Regions from separate parts of the Providencia sp. PROV_01 genome, predicted to be linked through region 1. Evidence: predicted binding sites of a transcription regulator. Region 1 holds the regulator's gene; the other holds the start of a gene.

What was found. The regulator Fur, encoded in region 1, represses iron uptake genes when iron is present. The targets are predictions, from matches to a motif close to ATAATAATGAGAACNACTATCAA.
Region 2: a site for Fur is predicted at 4,279-4,301, ahead of ACU696_RS06015 (TonB-dependent siderophore receptor). Genes of this name have one in related genera too.

The regions. Positions count from the first base shown of each region.
Region 1 covers NZ_JBRFKD010000002.1:3,430,387-3,438,350, forward strand. Annotated here, with positions in the region: gene ACU696_RS16760 (type I secretion system permease/ATPase) at 1-1,503, shown strand, start outside; gene ybfE (LexA regulated protein) at 1,673-1,966, shown strand; gene fldA (flavodoxin FldA) at 2,121-2,648, shown strand; gene fur (ferric iron uptake transcriptional regulator) at 2,917-3,366, shown strand; gene ACU696_RS16780 (bactofilin family protein) at 4,007-4,540, shown strand; gene chiP (chitoporin ChiP) at 4,717-6,114, opposite strand; partial or broken gene ACU696_RS16790 (oxidoreductase) at 6,678-6,824, shown strand; gene ansB (L-asparaginase 2) at 6,984-7,964, opposite strand, start outside.
Region 2 covers NZ_JBRFKD010000002.1:1,188,806-1,196,769, reverse strand. Annotated here, with positions in the region: gene ACU696_RS06030 (RhtX/FptX family siderophore transporter) at 1-460, opposite strand, end outside; gene ACU696_RS06025 (PepSY-associated TM helix domain-containing protein) at 438-1,871, opposite strand; gene ACU696_RS06020 (hypothetical protein) at 1,868-2,119, opposite strand; gene ACU696_RS06015 (TonB-dependent siderophore receptor) at 2,119-4,257, opposite strand; gene ACU696_RS06010 (helix-turn-helix transcriptional regulator) at 4,365-5,234, opposite strand; gene ACU696_RS06005 (cyanate transporter) at 5,331-6,512, opposite strand; gene ACU696_RS06000 (nucleoside deaminase) at 6,509-6,976, opposite strand; gene ACU696_RS05995 (ankyrin repeat domain-containing protein) at 6,976-7,662, opposite strand; gene ACU696_RS05990 (LysR substrate-binding domain-containing protein) at 7,747-7,964, shown strand, end outside.

The sequences.
Region 1 (7,964 bases):
TATGGTTTTATTCGTAATAAAATTTTTAGTCATAGTAGTAGCCAGATCAGTGCTGAGTTGTCAGGGAAAATTTATCGCCACTTAATGGCCTTACCGTTAAATTATTTTAAGCTAAGGCCAACAGGGAAAATTATTGCCAGAATCCGTGAATTAGCCCATATAAGGCAATTTTTAACGGGCTCAACACTGATGCTGTTTATTGATTTTATCTTTGTCATCCTTTTTGTCGCAGTTTTATTTTCCTACAGTAGTTTGATGGCTTGGATTTTATTGGGCTCAATGGGGGTATTTTTTGTTTTATGGATGATACTCGGCCCCATTATTCGCCAACAAACTGAAAAATCTTATCAAGCGGATGAAAATGGTCTCACTTTTCTCACCGAAAGTATTACTGGGATTGAAACCATCAAAACAACCGCAACAGAAAAATACTTTAATCAACGTTGGAAAAAAATATTTAGCAAACAGCTAACTCAAAGCTTTAAAGTCTCAATGCGCAGTGAAGTAGCCTCTCAATTAATGACATTTGTGAGCAAAATAACGACTGCGATCCTTTTGTGGGTCGGTGTCAAAGAGGTATTAAATGGTGGAATTTCTCCTGGCGAATTAGTGGCATTTAATATGCTAAGTGCGCATGTTACGCAGCCCGTATTGCGGTTTGCCCAGGTTTGGCAAGATTTCCAACATACCATTATTTCATTACGCCGAGTGGGAGATATTCTTGATGAACCGGTAGAAAATGAACGTAAAGGGATTGCAAATACATCAAATATTCACGGAAAAATAGAGTTTCAAAATATCCGTTTTCGCTATCAACCTGATACACCTGAAGTTCTCAATAATTTATCCTTAATGGTTAATGCAGGTGAATTTATTGGTATTACTGGCCCCTCAGGTTCAGGAAAAAGTACCTTAACGAAATTATTACAGCGGCTTTATGTCCCACAACATGGGCAAGTTATTGTTGATGGCATGGATTTAGCTGTCGCAGATACCGTATCATTACGCCGAAAAATGAGCGTCGTATTACAAGAAAGTACCTTATTCGTTGGTTCTATCGCAGATAATATCCGTTTGAGTCATCCACAAGCGACTGACGAGCAGGTGATTCACGCAGCAAAATTAGCGGGAGCTTATGAATTTATCATGACATTGACTGATAATTTTAATTATCCCTTATCAGAAAAAGGCTCCAATCTTTCAGGTGGTCAACGTCAAAGGATTGCACTTGCGCGTGCATTACTCACCGAACCCGATATCTTAATTCTCGATGAGGCCACTTCTGCACTCGATTACGAGTCAGAAGCCGCCATTATGGAGAATATGCCATTAATTACTCAAGGAAGAACCGTCATTAGCATTGCTCATCGGCTAAATACGATTATGCACGCTGATAGGATATGTGTGATTTGCCAAGGAGAAGTACACGAGATGGATACCCACGAAAACTTACTCAAATCAAATGGTTTATACGCCAATTTATGGCACCAGCAGACACAATAATACGAATAAAAAAGCATCACGCTTATAGCAAGTGGTGCTTTTTTACCAAAAGCGCTCATTTTACAATCAATTAAACCCAATCATCATTGATGAAGCTATAGCACAAGGGGATTAGCTAGGGTATCATGGCGCGCTGAATTACTGGCACACCCTTTTAGCAGTTATAGACATGGCAAAAGAACAAACGGATCGAACGACACTAGATTTGTTCGCTGAGGAACGAAGGCCTGGGCGACCTAAAACAAGCCCGCTATCACGGGATGAACAACTGAGGATCAACAAACGCAACCAACTGAAACGAGATAAAGTGAAGGGATTGCGCAGAGTTGAATTGAAACTGAACGAAGACGCTGTCGCGGTATTGAATCAGTTAGCTGAAGATAAAAATATAAGCCGTAGTGAATTGATCGAAGAAATTTTGATGTCACAACTTGAACATGTTGATACATCAATACTCAAGTAACGTTATCTTGATAAATCACACAAATTTGACAGACTTAGCAACATTTTTTCGCCAAAATAAGGCGTAATATTCTATCTATTTTCGTTCTAAACGGGCTATAGAAGGCGAATTTTCACCTCTAGCTCTCTTAGAAAAACAAGAGGTTAATCACTTTATGGCAGTCATAGGCATTTTCTTCGGAAGTGACACAGGTAACACAGAAAATATTGCCAAAATGATCCAAGAAAGATTAGGCAAAGATGTAGCAGAAGTTCACGATATCGCGAAATGCAGCAAAGAAGATATTGAAGCTTTTGACATTCTACTTCTTGGTATTCCAACTTGGTATTATGGTGAAGCCCAATGTGACTGGGATGATTTCTTCCCTACTCTCGAAGAGATTGATTTCGAAGGTAAACTTGTCGCCTTATTTGGTTGTGGAGACCAAGAAGACTACGCTGAATATTTCTGTGATGCTATGGGTACGATCCGCGATATTATCGAACCACGTGGTGCTGTTATTGTTGGTCACTGGCCAACAGAAGGTTATCACTTTGAAGTATCCAAAGGCATGGCAGATGACAACCATTTTATTGGTTTAGCTATTGATGAAGATCGTCAACCTGAGCTAACTGATGAACGTGTTGATGCATGGGTAAAACAAATCTCTGAAGAAATGTCTTTAGCTGAAATTTTAGGCTGATAGACTACATAAAGAACCCTTACCCATAGATTACACCACTGTCTTACACAAAATGAACCCCAAAGCCAGTGGCGTAGTCTAAAATAACCGATAAGGTATCCTAATAGGATAGGTTCTCAAGAGATTATCAAAATAATGAGACAATGCATGGTTTCTATTTTTATTTTCCATGCCTATAATTGTAAATCAGTTTAGAAGACAACTGTATTGATGTTAAAAATGTCTCATTATTGTTAAATTTATGATTTAAGATACAGGACAAACCCGCATGACAGACAACAATAAAGCATTGAAAAATGCTGGACTCAAAGTCACTCTTCCAAGATTAAAAATTTTGGAAGTACTTCAAGAGCCTGAGTGCCACCACGTCAGTGCGGAAGATCTCTATAAAAAGCTGATCGATATGGGTGAAGAGATCGGGTTAGCAACTGTATACCGCGTGTTAAACCAGTTTGATGATGCCGGTATCGTAACCCGTCACAACTTCGAGGGGGGTAAATCTGTATTCGAACTAACTCAGCAGCATCACCATGACCATTTAATCTGTTTAGATTGTGGAAAAGTGATTGAGTTTACTGACGAATCCATTGAAACCCGCCAAAAGAATATCGCTGCTCGCCATGGCATTAAACTATCTAACCATAGTTTATATCTATATGGTCATTGCGCAGATGGTGATTGCCGTGACAATGCTGACGCACACGAAGCAAAAGAGTAATAGTATTCAACCATCGTTGATGAAACATCATGGTTAAAAATGCCAAAACCCTGATAATACAATTTTATCGGGGTTTTTTATTTTAAGTATTAATATTCCCTTTTTTACTCGATTAGTGATAATTGCTAGTAAGTAACTTAAACACAATTATTTATCACTGTATTTTAGCAACAATGCAAGATTTTTATAAAAACTATAATAGTTGCAATTCAAATCAAAACCCTTATATTATTTCAGAGATAAATATATTCCGTTATCTAGAATAATACTTTACATATCAAAGTGGTATATAAATAACATCATAGATGATTCCAAACACTTCATACTATTTAAAATTATTTAATTACCTTACTATAATTTCAACTCCAAATTAGAGAGTTAATGATCCAAATGTAGTCATAACGTTAAATCATCATTTAAATGCGTAATTACATTTATTGACTAAACTAATTGAGTACTTTAGTAATTTGTAAGAGATTAACTGATGAAAAAAAACTATCTTTTTCTCAATACAAGTTTTTTCTTCTGGTTTCTTACTTTAATAGGGTGGTTTTTTAGCTATTCGTCTATCACCTTATTTTCGTTTGTATTATCAATACTGTTCTTGATCGTATACTTCAATCAAAAAAAGGTAAGTAAAATGTTCACCAAAAGACAAAACAAGCCCACGCCTACAGCGACGTCCCCTTCTATAAGTAATGAGCCTGAAGTGACTACAAAAATAGAAGAACAAATAACACTGTCAACTCCGACTATTAGTGAAGAAAAATCGAATACGATTATCTCTAGGGACGTTATTTTTGAAGGAAATATTACGTCTAATGAGCAAGTGCATATCTATGGGAAAGTCATTGGAAATATAACAGGAAAAGAAAATACGGTTAAAGTTATGTTAAACGGCCAAGTTACGGGAAATATCACCTGCAAAGAACTGGTGGTTAATGGTCGTATTGAAGGTGAATGCTTATCTGATACTATTTGTATTGAAAATAATGGGGAAATCCACGGTACTATCCATTACAGTAGTTTATCAATTAAAAAAGGGGGAATTTTATCTGGCCAAGCACAAGTTAAAAACCCACCCCATCAATCAGAAAAAGTTACCGTATTAAAAGATAAATTAAAACAAGATACCCTTATACTCAATGAAAGTGTAAATAACGCATCCTTGTAATCAAAAATAAAATAAGGTGAATAAATTCACCTTATTTTTAACTCTTAATATAAGTGTTTATTCTTGTCTTAATATTCCATTCAATATTAAAAATATATGGTAAGCCTTTAGCTATCAGGGCAAATGACTGCTTTAGTTTCTTTATAGCAGTCATTGCTACTAAAGGATTTTACTAATTAGAATACCGTGAATGGCATCATCACCATAAATTTAATATCTTTTTCATCTTGGAAGATATTTCCGTAACCACCGCCATAGCTCGGAATATCTGTATGGTTATCATACTTGGTAAAATGCAGTTTAAATAGCGTATCTTTTGCTCGACCTGATTGTACGGTATATAAAATATCAAAGTTCCATGCACTTTCTTTTAAGCGTACATCCTGAGCATATTGGCTATTAGTACTTGGTTTAGCATCCCATCCATAAATATATGAGGTTCCAACCTTCCATCCAGCTAAGTCCCAATTTTTTAAATCATACATAACACCGGCCATAACGGCTTTTTCATTATTAGCATTCCAATCCGAACGGCCATCCCACCAAATGTCCATGCGACCATTTGATGTTGCCCAACCGGGGGTCATACGCTGTAGGAAATAACCTTGGTTACCTTTGGCTTTTACATAGGTTCCTTCTAATTTAAAATCAAATTCATCGTAAGTGTAGCCTAGTGTCATCGCTTGCAACCAAGCTAAACCGTCATAAACATCGTTAACTCCACCGCCTGAAACCTTATCTTTTGCACCATAAAATTGATAAGACATACGTAAGTCACGGTCAACAACAGGAACTGCATAGGAAACCTTGGCAAAATATTGATCCATATAGCTTTTAGCTTGCCCATATGCCCCTTCTAAGACTAAATTGTTTTTAAAGTCATATTTAAAGCCAATTGAGTGTAAATAACTGATCCCAGTTTCACCATCCGCTTCACGAAAGTCATACATGCTACGGTACCAAGGTGCTTTATAGCGGTCAGTCCACATATAGGACATGCTAAGTTCACCATTTTGCTCAAAATCAAACACCCCGCCTACCTCTAATCCGCGATATGTACCCGGCATATAGCTCCAGTGGGATGCGAGTATAGTTTGACCAGTAGGTTGAATATAGCCACCTCTACCCCAGAAAGGGCCATATTTCAATTTTGCAGCAGCCTTATAAAAAGTCACACCACTACGATCTCCAGTCCATTTTTCATCCCAACGTGATTTCGCATCACTAAAGCCGATTTCATTGGGTGCAGCTGGCCCACTATTAGATAACTCAATAGCGGTAAAACCCGCTAAATCTAGCCCGATGATGTCCTGAAAATAACCGGATGAGAAATCAAGACTGGCATTAAATGTTGAGTGTTTAAGATTATCCGCATACTTTTTATATTTATCGCTATTTGGGTCTAAATCTTTACGTGAACGATCGCGTTGCCAGTAGTAAAGGCCACCTGTAAGTTTTGAATCTTCAATAAATTGCTCCGCATGCATGATTGGTTGATAACCAATAGGAAGCATTGCTATTGCAATTTTTAAGACGAGCAATTTCCTGCCAGTATTGACATTTTTATTAACCATTCTTGTATTCCTCTAATATTTTTTAATTTTATTTTTCGGCCGAAATACGATTTAACTTTCCATTTAAATCTAAATATTCACAATGAGTTATATCTCTTGCGATGTATTTAGCCTATTTTTTGCAACGCGAATTATCAACACAGATACAGGCTTTGTTGCCAAAATATGATCAACGGCACATTAATTTTAATTAACTGTCATTATCACCGATGATGACCTTGCTAAAAATAAAAAGTAATTGATTGATAAATATAAAAAATATGCATGGGATACGTATAAGGAAGTGTTTAAGAAAAAATCAATAAATTAACTAATTGTTCCTTAATTTCGTCTATTCTGTAGGAATTCGCTAAGTTCTATCACCACATTGACCTAATTGCCTTAAAATAGATCAGATTACTGAGTCAAATAATTAGGATAAATGTTGTTATGCTGAAAAATAACATACACAGCTATAAAATTTCTCAATAAATAATCAAATAAAATGTACAGCATTATTAAGAAAAGCACCGCATTATCATTTGCTATTATGAACTCTCCTTTTCAATATAAAGAGTTCGTAAATGAAAATAGACTTAACAGGCAAACGCGCATTAGTCAGTGCATCAACAGCTGGAATTGGTTATGCAATTGCTAAAGGCCTCGCTAATTGTGGCGCAGAAGTTTTGATTAATGGCCGTAACAATATACGTGTTAATGATGCCGTTTCTCTGCAGCGACTTCCGGTGCAGCCTTACGTGTTGATGGTGGCGTTATCGATGACATTGTGTAATTCGAGCATTCAATAATATTGCCTTATTGTCACAGCAAAACTAACGGGGTACAGGCTACTGCACCCCGCTGTATGAAATAAATACTCGTTTTGATAATTAATATTTTTCGAATAATGCCTGAATTTGCTGAGGATCTTTAGTCTGAGTTAAGGCTAATTGCAGCAATACGCGCGCTTTTTGCGGATTTAACCTTTCTGAAGCAACAAAACCATATAAGTTATCATCCACTTCGGCATTTCTTGTCGTATACCCTGTTGGTACACGGCTTGAGCGAACGACAACCACGTCTTCTTTCGCTGCTTTTGCTAAAGCGTCAAAGACAGTCTTATACATATTACCGTTACCCACACCCGCGCTTACAATTCCTTCAACCCCTTCTTCTCTCAAGGCTTTCACAGGAGCTGCTGATGCATTGGCATAGTTATAAACGATACCTACCGCAGGGAGCTTTTCGAGCTTACTGACGTCGAATGCCGCTTTGTCACTACGAGGTTGCGCCGCTTGGAAATAAGTAACTTTACCATCATGAATAAAGCCTTCTGCCCCACTATTAACGGCATCAAACGCTTGTACTTCAGTGGTGCTCATTTTCATCACATTACGGCCTTGCACGACTTTATCGTTCATTGCCATCAAAACACCGCGCTCTCCAGCAGACTTATCCGTCGCTAAAACGACTGCATTATACAGGTTCAAAGGACCGTCAGCGCCTAAAGCCGTTGACGGTCGCATTGCACCAACCAAGACAATGGGCTTTTTACATTGCGTGGTTAAATCAAGGAAGAATGCCGTTTCTTCTAAAGTATCAGTCCCGTGAGTGATTACAAAACCATCTGTTTTATCGCAATCTTGGTTAATTTTTTTCGCCAGTGCCAGCCAAACTTGGTCATTCATATCTTGCGAACCAATATTCACCAATTGCTCACCGCTTAAATTAGCGATTTTTTTGGTTTCTGGCACCGCATTAATTAAAGCATCAATCCCTACTTTACCCGCTTGGTAACTGGAGGATGTGGCTGAATCACCACCACCTGCTATCGTTCCCCCTGTCGCCAATACCGTAATATTCGGTTGAGC
Region 2 (7,964 bases), 2.2 Mb from region 1:
AGCCCGCCATCACCCCTGCTATCTGTACCGCATTGATCTTTGATAACATTGTGCCACTGACCTGCTCCGCAGCCATACCATCTGTTGCAATATCTTGGGTAGCACTGGCAAGGGAAGCGGCAAACAACAATACAATGCAGGGTAAAGCATTCTCAACCGATAACCCGATGGTGCTTAGTGCGAACATCGTTATCGTGACAATAATTTGCATTGGAATAATCCAACTTTTACGGCGACCTAAACGGTTCCCCCAATGGTTATCAACAAACGAAGCCCATAAAAATTTCACTACCCATGGCAAACCGACTAATGGCAAAAAAGCTAATGCTTTCAGTTCGCCTCCATCATGGCGTAAAAAAGTAGGCAATGCATCCATTGCTATCCCCATCGGTATCCCTTGCGCAAGATAAAGTAACCCCAAAGTCACCACTAACTGTTTATTTTGTAATAGATCTTTCATACTCACTCCGCGCACGTTTTGCTGTGCCTGACAATTTTCGACAACCGAATAAAATACATAAAAGCCCTATTCCGCCACATAACAAAACGAGATTGATACGAGAAAAAGGCAACGAACTAAACAGATAGGAGGCTATAAATGCGAATAGCAACAAAACAGCGGAGAATAAAAGGCATGCCTGCAAGCTCAACTGTGCATTTTTGCAGAGTAAACTCGCTATACAGGCTATCCCCCAGCCCATAAAAAAGTGCATTGGTAGCAAAGCAGTGAACCATGGTATTAGCGCTAATAGTGCGCATGCGGACAACAGCAATCCACCACAACTGCCCACAATGAACCTTGCCGCTAGGCTATAATTTCTTTTCCAACACCATATGGCGAGGCCGACAGAAACCAATATCAGCCCACTCACCCCTACGATAAAATGCAGATAACTCAATGTATTACTTATTTTAGGTAACCATTGATATTGCCCATAATGCAAAGGTTGGATGGCGATAAAAGCACGTGTCCAAATACCTTGCTGTGCAGAATTCCGCACTGCAACTAACTGGCGCTTTTTACTATCAAATTGATATTGTTCAAAGTTAGAGGTAGATAACTGTCCATTACGCACACCGCCAATCACCCACGTATCACCTTGCTTGAACAAGATTTGAGGGATAAAGCTAGGGACTGTTTGCTGTAATGCGCTGATTGCCGCAGTAATCGAGCTTTCAGCCGCGGGAACCGGTGTTTTCAGTGGTTTAAACTCGCCCATCAAGGTTTTCATGATAATTTGTGGATTATCCGGTGCAGCCCTTTCACCAAGGGAAACCGTTCCTAGCGCCCCTAGGCCTGATAATGCTCCGGTAAACGCAAATAAAACCAGCCACGGATAACACCATAGGCCAAGCCAGCTATGTAAATCATGGAGAAACACTCTCAAGTGTGTCACACGCGGCAAGCGCACCATTGTGGATATTCTGCGGCGTTGTATCACTAGCCCTGTGATTAACAAAACGGCGAATGCAAAACCAAATAAACTGATAAAAACTCGCCCAGGAAAATCCATAAATAAGTTTTTATGTAATGTTACTAGCCACATTGTCGGGCTGTTTAAGGCAACCAATTCACCGTTAATCGCGCTATAGCTTAATTCACATCTTCCCATACCTTGGCAAAAAGTGATCTCAGGATTATGCTGCTCAGGCAGCTGGATCATGGTTGCACTTGGTTGCAACGCAAGAAGCTGTTCGAGTGGTAATAACTCACCTGAAAGTGGCACATTGTTCCACCATAACCGCAATGCATCACTACCTAAGCTCCAACACCCTGTGAATAGGATCACAAACAGAAAAACGCCAAATAGCGCCCCAGCACTGCGATGTAATTGGTCTAAACGACGAGTGAGAGGCTGTTTATGCTTCATACCCACCCCGCCATCATTAAAAAAAGCGGCAATAGCCACCAGCTATAGCTACGTACTAATAATTTTCGCCAATTTAGTGCACTGAAGTTATAAACTAATAATCCCATCGTGATGATAACGCTTAGAAATATTGCACCATATACGCGTTCGAGCGGATCTGCTGATGGATAAAAACGTGCTATCAACATCGATAGCACGATCCCACCGAACAACGTGCCAATAACTGCTAGGCAACTGACTAATTTCATTAAAAATCAGCCTTCAATGTAAACATTACATTACGTGGATCACCATAGCGGTTATTCCATTGTGGAGAGAAGAGTCCTGAGTAATAACGACGGTCGAACAAGTTATTAACATTAACCGCTGCCGTCCATGTCTCATCGATTTGGTAACCTAAGCGGGCATTAAAAATGGCATACCCACCTTGACGCAAGGTTACATTACCATTGCTAGTGCTGTAGGCGCTTTGCGCTTGCATACCACCGCCCAAGCTCCATTTGCGCTCATTCCAAGGTAGGTCATAGTTAGACCACACGCGTAGCATATGACGAGGGGTTAAAGTGTTATAAGACTCCCCTTGATGCTGACTGTCATCACGGTATTTCGTATCCGTATAGGTATAACCCACCGATACATCCCAAAATGGGGTCAGATAACCAATACCTTCAAGCTCAAAACCTTGGCTACGAACTTTACCACCACTAATGAAATAGTTATTAAAGCCCCCTGTTGGGTGTGCAGGGTCAATTTGTGGGTTATTTTTAATATCAATTTGGTAAATAGCACCTGATAGGTTTAATCCGCCATTGAATAGCGCGCCTTTGACACCCGTTTCAAGCGTTTGCCCTTCAACAGGCTTGAGCATTTTTCCGCTCCACGTTTTTCCTGTTTGTGGCTGATAGACTGTTGAATAGCTGCTATACCATGACCATTGCGGCGTAAAATCCCAAATCACACCACCGTAGGGAGTAAGGCGGCCATTTTCGGTGAAGTTTGCTGTTGGTGTTTTGACATCCCACCAGCTATCACGCACCCCCGCAATAACAGTAACAGGTTCGATCACTTTGATACGTCCCATCCCGTATAGACCCTTTTGCGTCGTTTTGGTTGGCCCTGCGGAGCTATAAGCGCCAACATTAGGTTTTGGTACACTGTGAGGGTCCCAACGATACACGTTCACTGGTACATTTAAGGCGGGGTCTAAATCTGCGCTATATTGCTTTTCACTGGCATGTGAGTAACTTGCACCGACAACTACATCATGGGTTAACCCCCATGCGTCTACCTTACCGTTTACACTGGTATCTAAGCTGGTTTGTTCGTTACGGAATTTATACGCTCCCCCCATTAACATTGCACCATCACCGGTTACAGGGTCGATATTTCCCCATGCTCCTGCGTACAATAATCGGGCATTTACATGTTGATACTCTGCGTTAAGCTTATATTGCCAATCATCATTGATTTTATGTTCAATACCCGCAAATGAACGGGAGGTATCCCACTTGAAGCGGTCCCAATCCACATCTAAATAGGTTTTACGTGGTAAATGTAAATCACTGCCATCTTTACCGAAAGGAACACCTGCCATATTGGTAACAGAATCAATTGTTTGGAATTGTGCCCCCATACGCAGTAAAGTATCTGGGGTAACATCGATGTCAACAGTACCGTACATCAACCGTGTTTGTTGGTCAGAGATATCATAAAAATAGTCTTTATCTTCCCATGCCATGACAAACCGCCCACGCACTGAACCTGATTGATTCAGTAGGCCCCCAACGTCCACTTCTCCACGATAACGATCCCAACTTCCCGCACTTAAGCTCAACTTGGCCATATTTTCTTTTGGCGCATGTTTTCTTACCATATTGACGGTTGCGGCGGGGTTTCCCATACCATGTAAAAGGCCGTTCGACCCGCGAAGAATTTCAACCCGCTCATATACCGCCATATCTTGAGGAGAACTGGCCATGTTACCTAATAGAGCTGGCACACCATCAATTTCAAATGAATCAATCTGGAAGCCGCGCACATAATAAGCCGTTGTTAACTTCACATAGGGCGCACTGGTTACCCCTGTTGCACGTTGCATGACATCATCAAGCGTTTGTAGGTTTTGTTTTTCAATTTGCTCTCTATCAATCACGCTAACAGATTGCGCCACTTCCCGTGGTTTGAGTGCAATTTTTCCGAGTGTTGTCACCCCCGGTGCAACATAGTCATCATCAATCTCTGAAGATGCGGTCACTTGTATAACATCCTGTTTCGGTTGCATAGGTGCTGCATTCACCATCGCAGAGCAACTCACTGTTGCACACAAAAGGGCACAAGGTGTTAAGCGGAATTTTCCGCGTGACTTAATGTTATAAACGGACAGCATTTCCCACCCTAAAAAAGTTAAATGATAATTGTTATCAATTTAACAATTAATGTAATGGGATACTTTCGACCGCCGGAATTTGTCTATCGTTATCCGGCTACACACTGTTATTTTTTGAGTTGATTAGGTGAAATGCCAAAACGTTTGCGAAATGCAACGGAGAAATGAGCGGGGGTATAGCCGACTTGGTAAGCCACTGTTGAGATATTTGCATCATTCATACTCAATAGCTGGAAAGCTGTTTCCAAACGGGTCTCCTGCAACCAGCCATAAATACTATTGCCAAATAATTGGCGAAAGCCTTGCGTGAGTTTACGGGTATTGACCCCTAACCGTTTAGCCAATTCATCTAAACTGGGTGGGGATTCCATTTCCTGAATCAATATAGTTTTTGCCATATGCAAGATATCAATATCTCTCTGGCGCAATACGCTCATAACAGGCGTATTTGTATGAGATAGCGAATGATGTAAGCACAGTGCCGTAATTTCAGACACTTTAGCGCTTAAATAGAGTTGGCGTAATGACGAATGAGTTGGGCAAGCAAATAACTGATGAGTGATCGCCAGTACACTCGGTGGAATAACCAACTGTAATAGCTTTGGGGAACGAGGATGATAACAAGTATCTGGTAAACTTAATTGTTGCATTTCCAACCATTCAGGAGAAATATCTATCATGGTGTATTTCATGGTTTGCTGGCCATAAAATTGATTATTCAATAGATAATTTTGCGAGCTGCTCGATAAAATCAAAGAAGGTGAATTGACTTCAACATTTTGTCCCGCGCTACTACGGCAACCCATTGCTCCTTGATGGATAGCCACAATTTTGAGCCCAGCGGCTTGTTCTTCTTCAATACCTAAATCACGGTTAATCAGAAACTCACCGCGGCGGATCCGGATAAATTCACCAACAGATTGTTCTTCACGGGCTGAATGTGCTTGTGTGAATTTATCTTCAATACGCTGCTGCATAGGGCTCTTACCTAGACGAATAAATAAACAGTTATAGTGGCAAAAAAACACCAAGATAACAATAATTATCATTCGCAATAAAAAAGAGGAGATTAATTATCTTAAATTGAAGATTTGACTATAGCTTTTAGGGTTCAAACGCAAATAAAGAATCAATGTTACTAATACAAAGACCACATGCATTGCCCATACCCATGTAAAACTCTGGCTGACTTGATGTAACCAAGCCGCCACTAATGGCCCAAATGCAGCAATAATAAAGCCACCAGCCTGCATCAACGACGTTAATGCGCCTGCGCTAACGGGATGAGGAAGGTGATCTAAAGCCGTAATAATACTGAGTGCAAAGCAGCCGCCTAACCCCATGCCTAATAGCGCCACCCACAAAAGTGGCACATCGCTGGCAAACAGCATCAGCCCAGAAAAACCAAGTGCTTGGCAACTGAGCGTGACTATCAACCAAAAGCGACGATCAATATTATGCGAAGCAAATACAGGGATCATTAGCGCAGATAACGCCTGAAACACCGTTAATATGGCAACAAACGTGCCACTTTGTGCAGCACTCATTCCCTGCTCTTGGAAAAAAGGTGCCAACCAAGTCACTACGGTACCATAACCCGCATTAATCAGCCCAAAACCTGCCATCAATAACCATGCTCTCGGCTTTCGTAAGAACACCAATACTGAAACTGATTCTACTTTTGAACTCCGCTCTGTATGTACATTCGCCCAAATAGCCAACAACGCCAGCAAAGCTGGGAAGGCAAGCCACGCTAAGGCACTCTGCCAATGGCCTGTCATTTCCTCAACTAAAGGGGTGAGCTGTGCGCCAATTGCTCCCCCCGCCATTAACGTGGCGGAATACAACCCTGTCATCATCGCCATTTTTTGGGGGAAATTCGCTTTAATGAGCCCAGGAAATACCGACTGAATATAAGCCGCCCCCACACCACATAAAAAAGCCGTTAATAATAAAGCCGCACCATCAACAACAAAGTAACGAGCGAGTGAACCGACTAGCAGTAATAGCATTGCAGTACTGATCCCTGCACGCTCGCCTATACGTTGGTTTAACATCGGTACAACCAATGCCCCAACCCCCATCAACAACATGGGTAACAAGGTTAAAAGCGAAATGCTTTGATAACTCATCCCTGTCGTTTGAATGATATTGTCGATAACAGGCCCTGGGCCCGTCATAAAGGGCCGTAAATTCAACCCGACTAAGACAATGGTCAGTATCAACGCCAACGAAGATGGTGCTGTTTTACTCATTTAGATTGCCGTTCCCACCACTGTTGGTACAGGGTGCTGCGCATTTCACCGTTGGGCTTTAATTGCTCAAACCGTAAACCTGATTGTTGTTCAGGCGCGACTCTCAGCGCTTTTGCAATGGCATCCGTAGAAAGCCCAAAAGGTGCGGCATCATCGTTTGAATAGGCGTAAACGACCCGAGAGATACCCGCCATTCGCATGGCAGCAAGGCACATGGGACAAGGCTGTCCACTCGCATAAACCACACAGTCATCTAATTTCACGCGGCTTAATTTTTGCCCTGCCTGACGCAGCGCCATCAGCTCTGCATGGGCAGTTGGGTCATTGAGCTCAAGCATCTGGTTGACGCCACTTGCAACGACTTGCCCATCACAGACAACAATTGCGCCAAAAGGTCGTCCGCTAGCTTGCACGTTTTCCATTGCTAAGTTGATAGCTTGTTGCAAAAATTGCGTATCCGACATTATTTCGCTCCCGAATTCTCAAGAATTTCAATCAAATTACGGTAACCTTTGCTTTTTGCCAACGTCAACGGTGATATCCCCGAGCCATCCGCTAAATTGACATCTGCGCCGCCTTTAATTAATTCAGTGACAATTTGTGCGTACTTATCGCTACCATCACCCAAAATAATCGCCTCAATCAGTGCAGTCCAACCCAACCGATTAACGTGATTCACATCAACCCCTGCATCAATCAAGGTTTTGACCGTCGTTACGTGTCCGCGTTCTGCCGCAGGGATCAACGCAGTTCCCCCGTAGCGGTTAGTACTTTTTAAATCAGCCCCATTTTTCAGGGTTAATAATAAAATATCTTGCAGCCCACGCGCCCCTGAATAAAGGTACGGTGAATCTTGCATGTTATCCTTCGCATTCACATCTGCACCGCGCTCAATTAAATAGCGCGCCACATCCACACGGTTTTCATGGGTTGCCGCCATCAACGCAGTACGTTGGCGTAAATCGCGTTGTTCAATATTCGCGCCTTGCTCAACCAAGGATTTAACAGCTTGTAGATTACCTTGTTCAGCCAATGACACCAAAGAATCAAGTTGTGAATTCGCCATACCTTTCACCATAAATACCAATGAAACTATAAGAATGCTAGCTAAGTGAACCAACCATTTCCCACGTAAAAAGAATGTTTTCATGATTAATCTCCCCGATGACTCTTTAATCTACTGAAAAAGTATGCTATTTAAAAATTAAATAACTAAATGATAGGTATTTATAAAATGAATCCATTGCTCAATCTTGTTTTGTTGAAAACCTTTGTCACTGTTGCTGAAACAGGGAATTTCACCGTGGCTTCACAGCATTTAAATTCAACGCAATCAACATTGAGCCAGCAGATTCAACGGCTAGAAACTTTAGTCGGCCAGCCTTTATTCATCCGGGGACACCGTATACTTACCTTAACCGAAACTGGTGAGGTTTTGTTGAGTTATGCAAA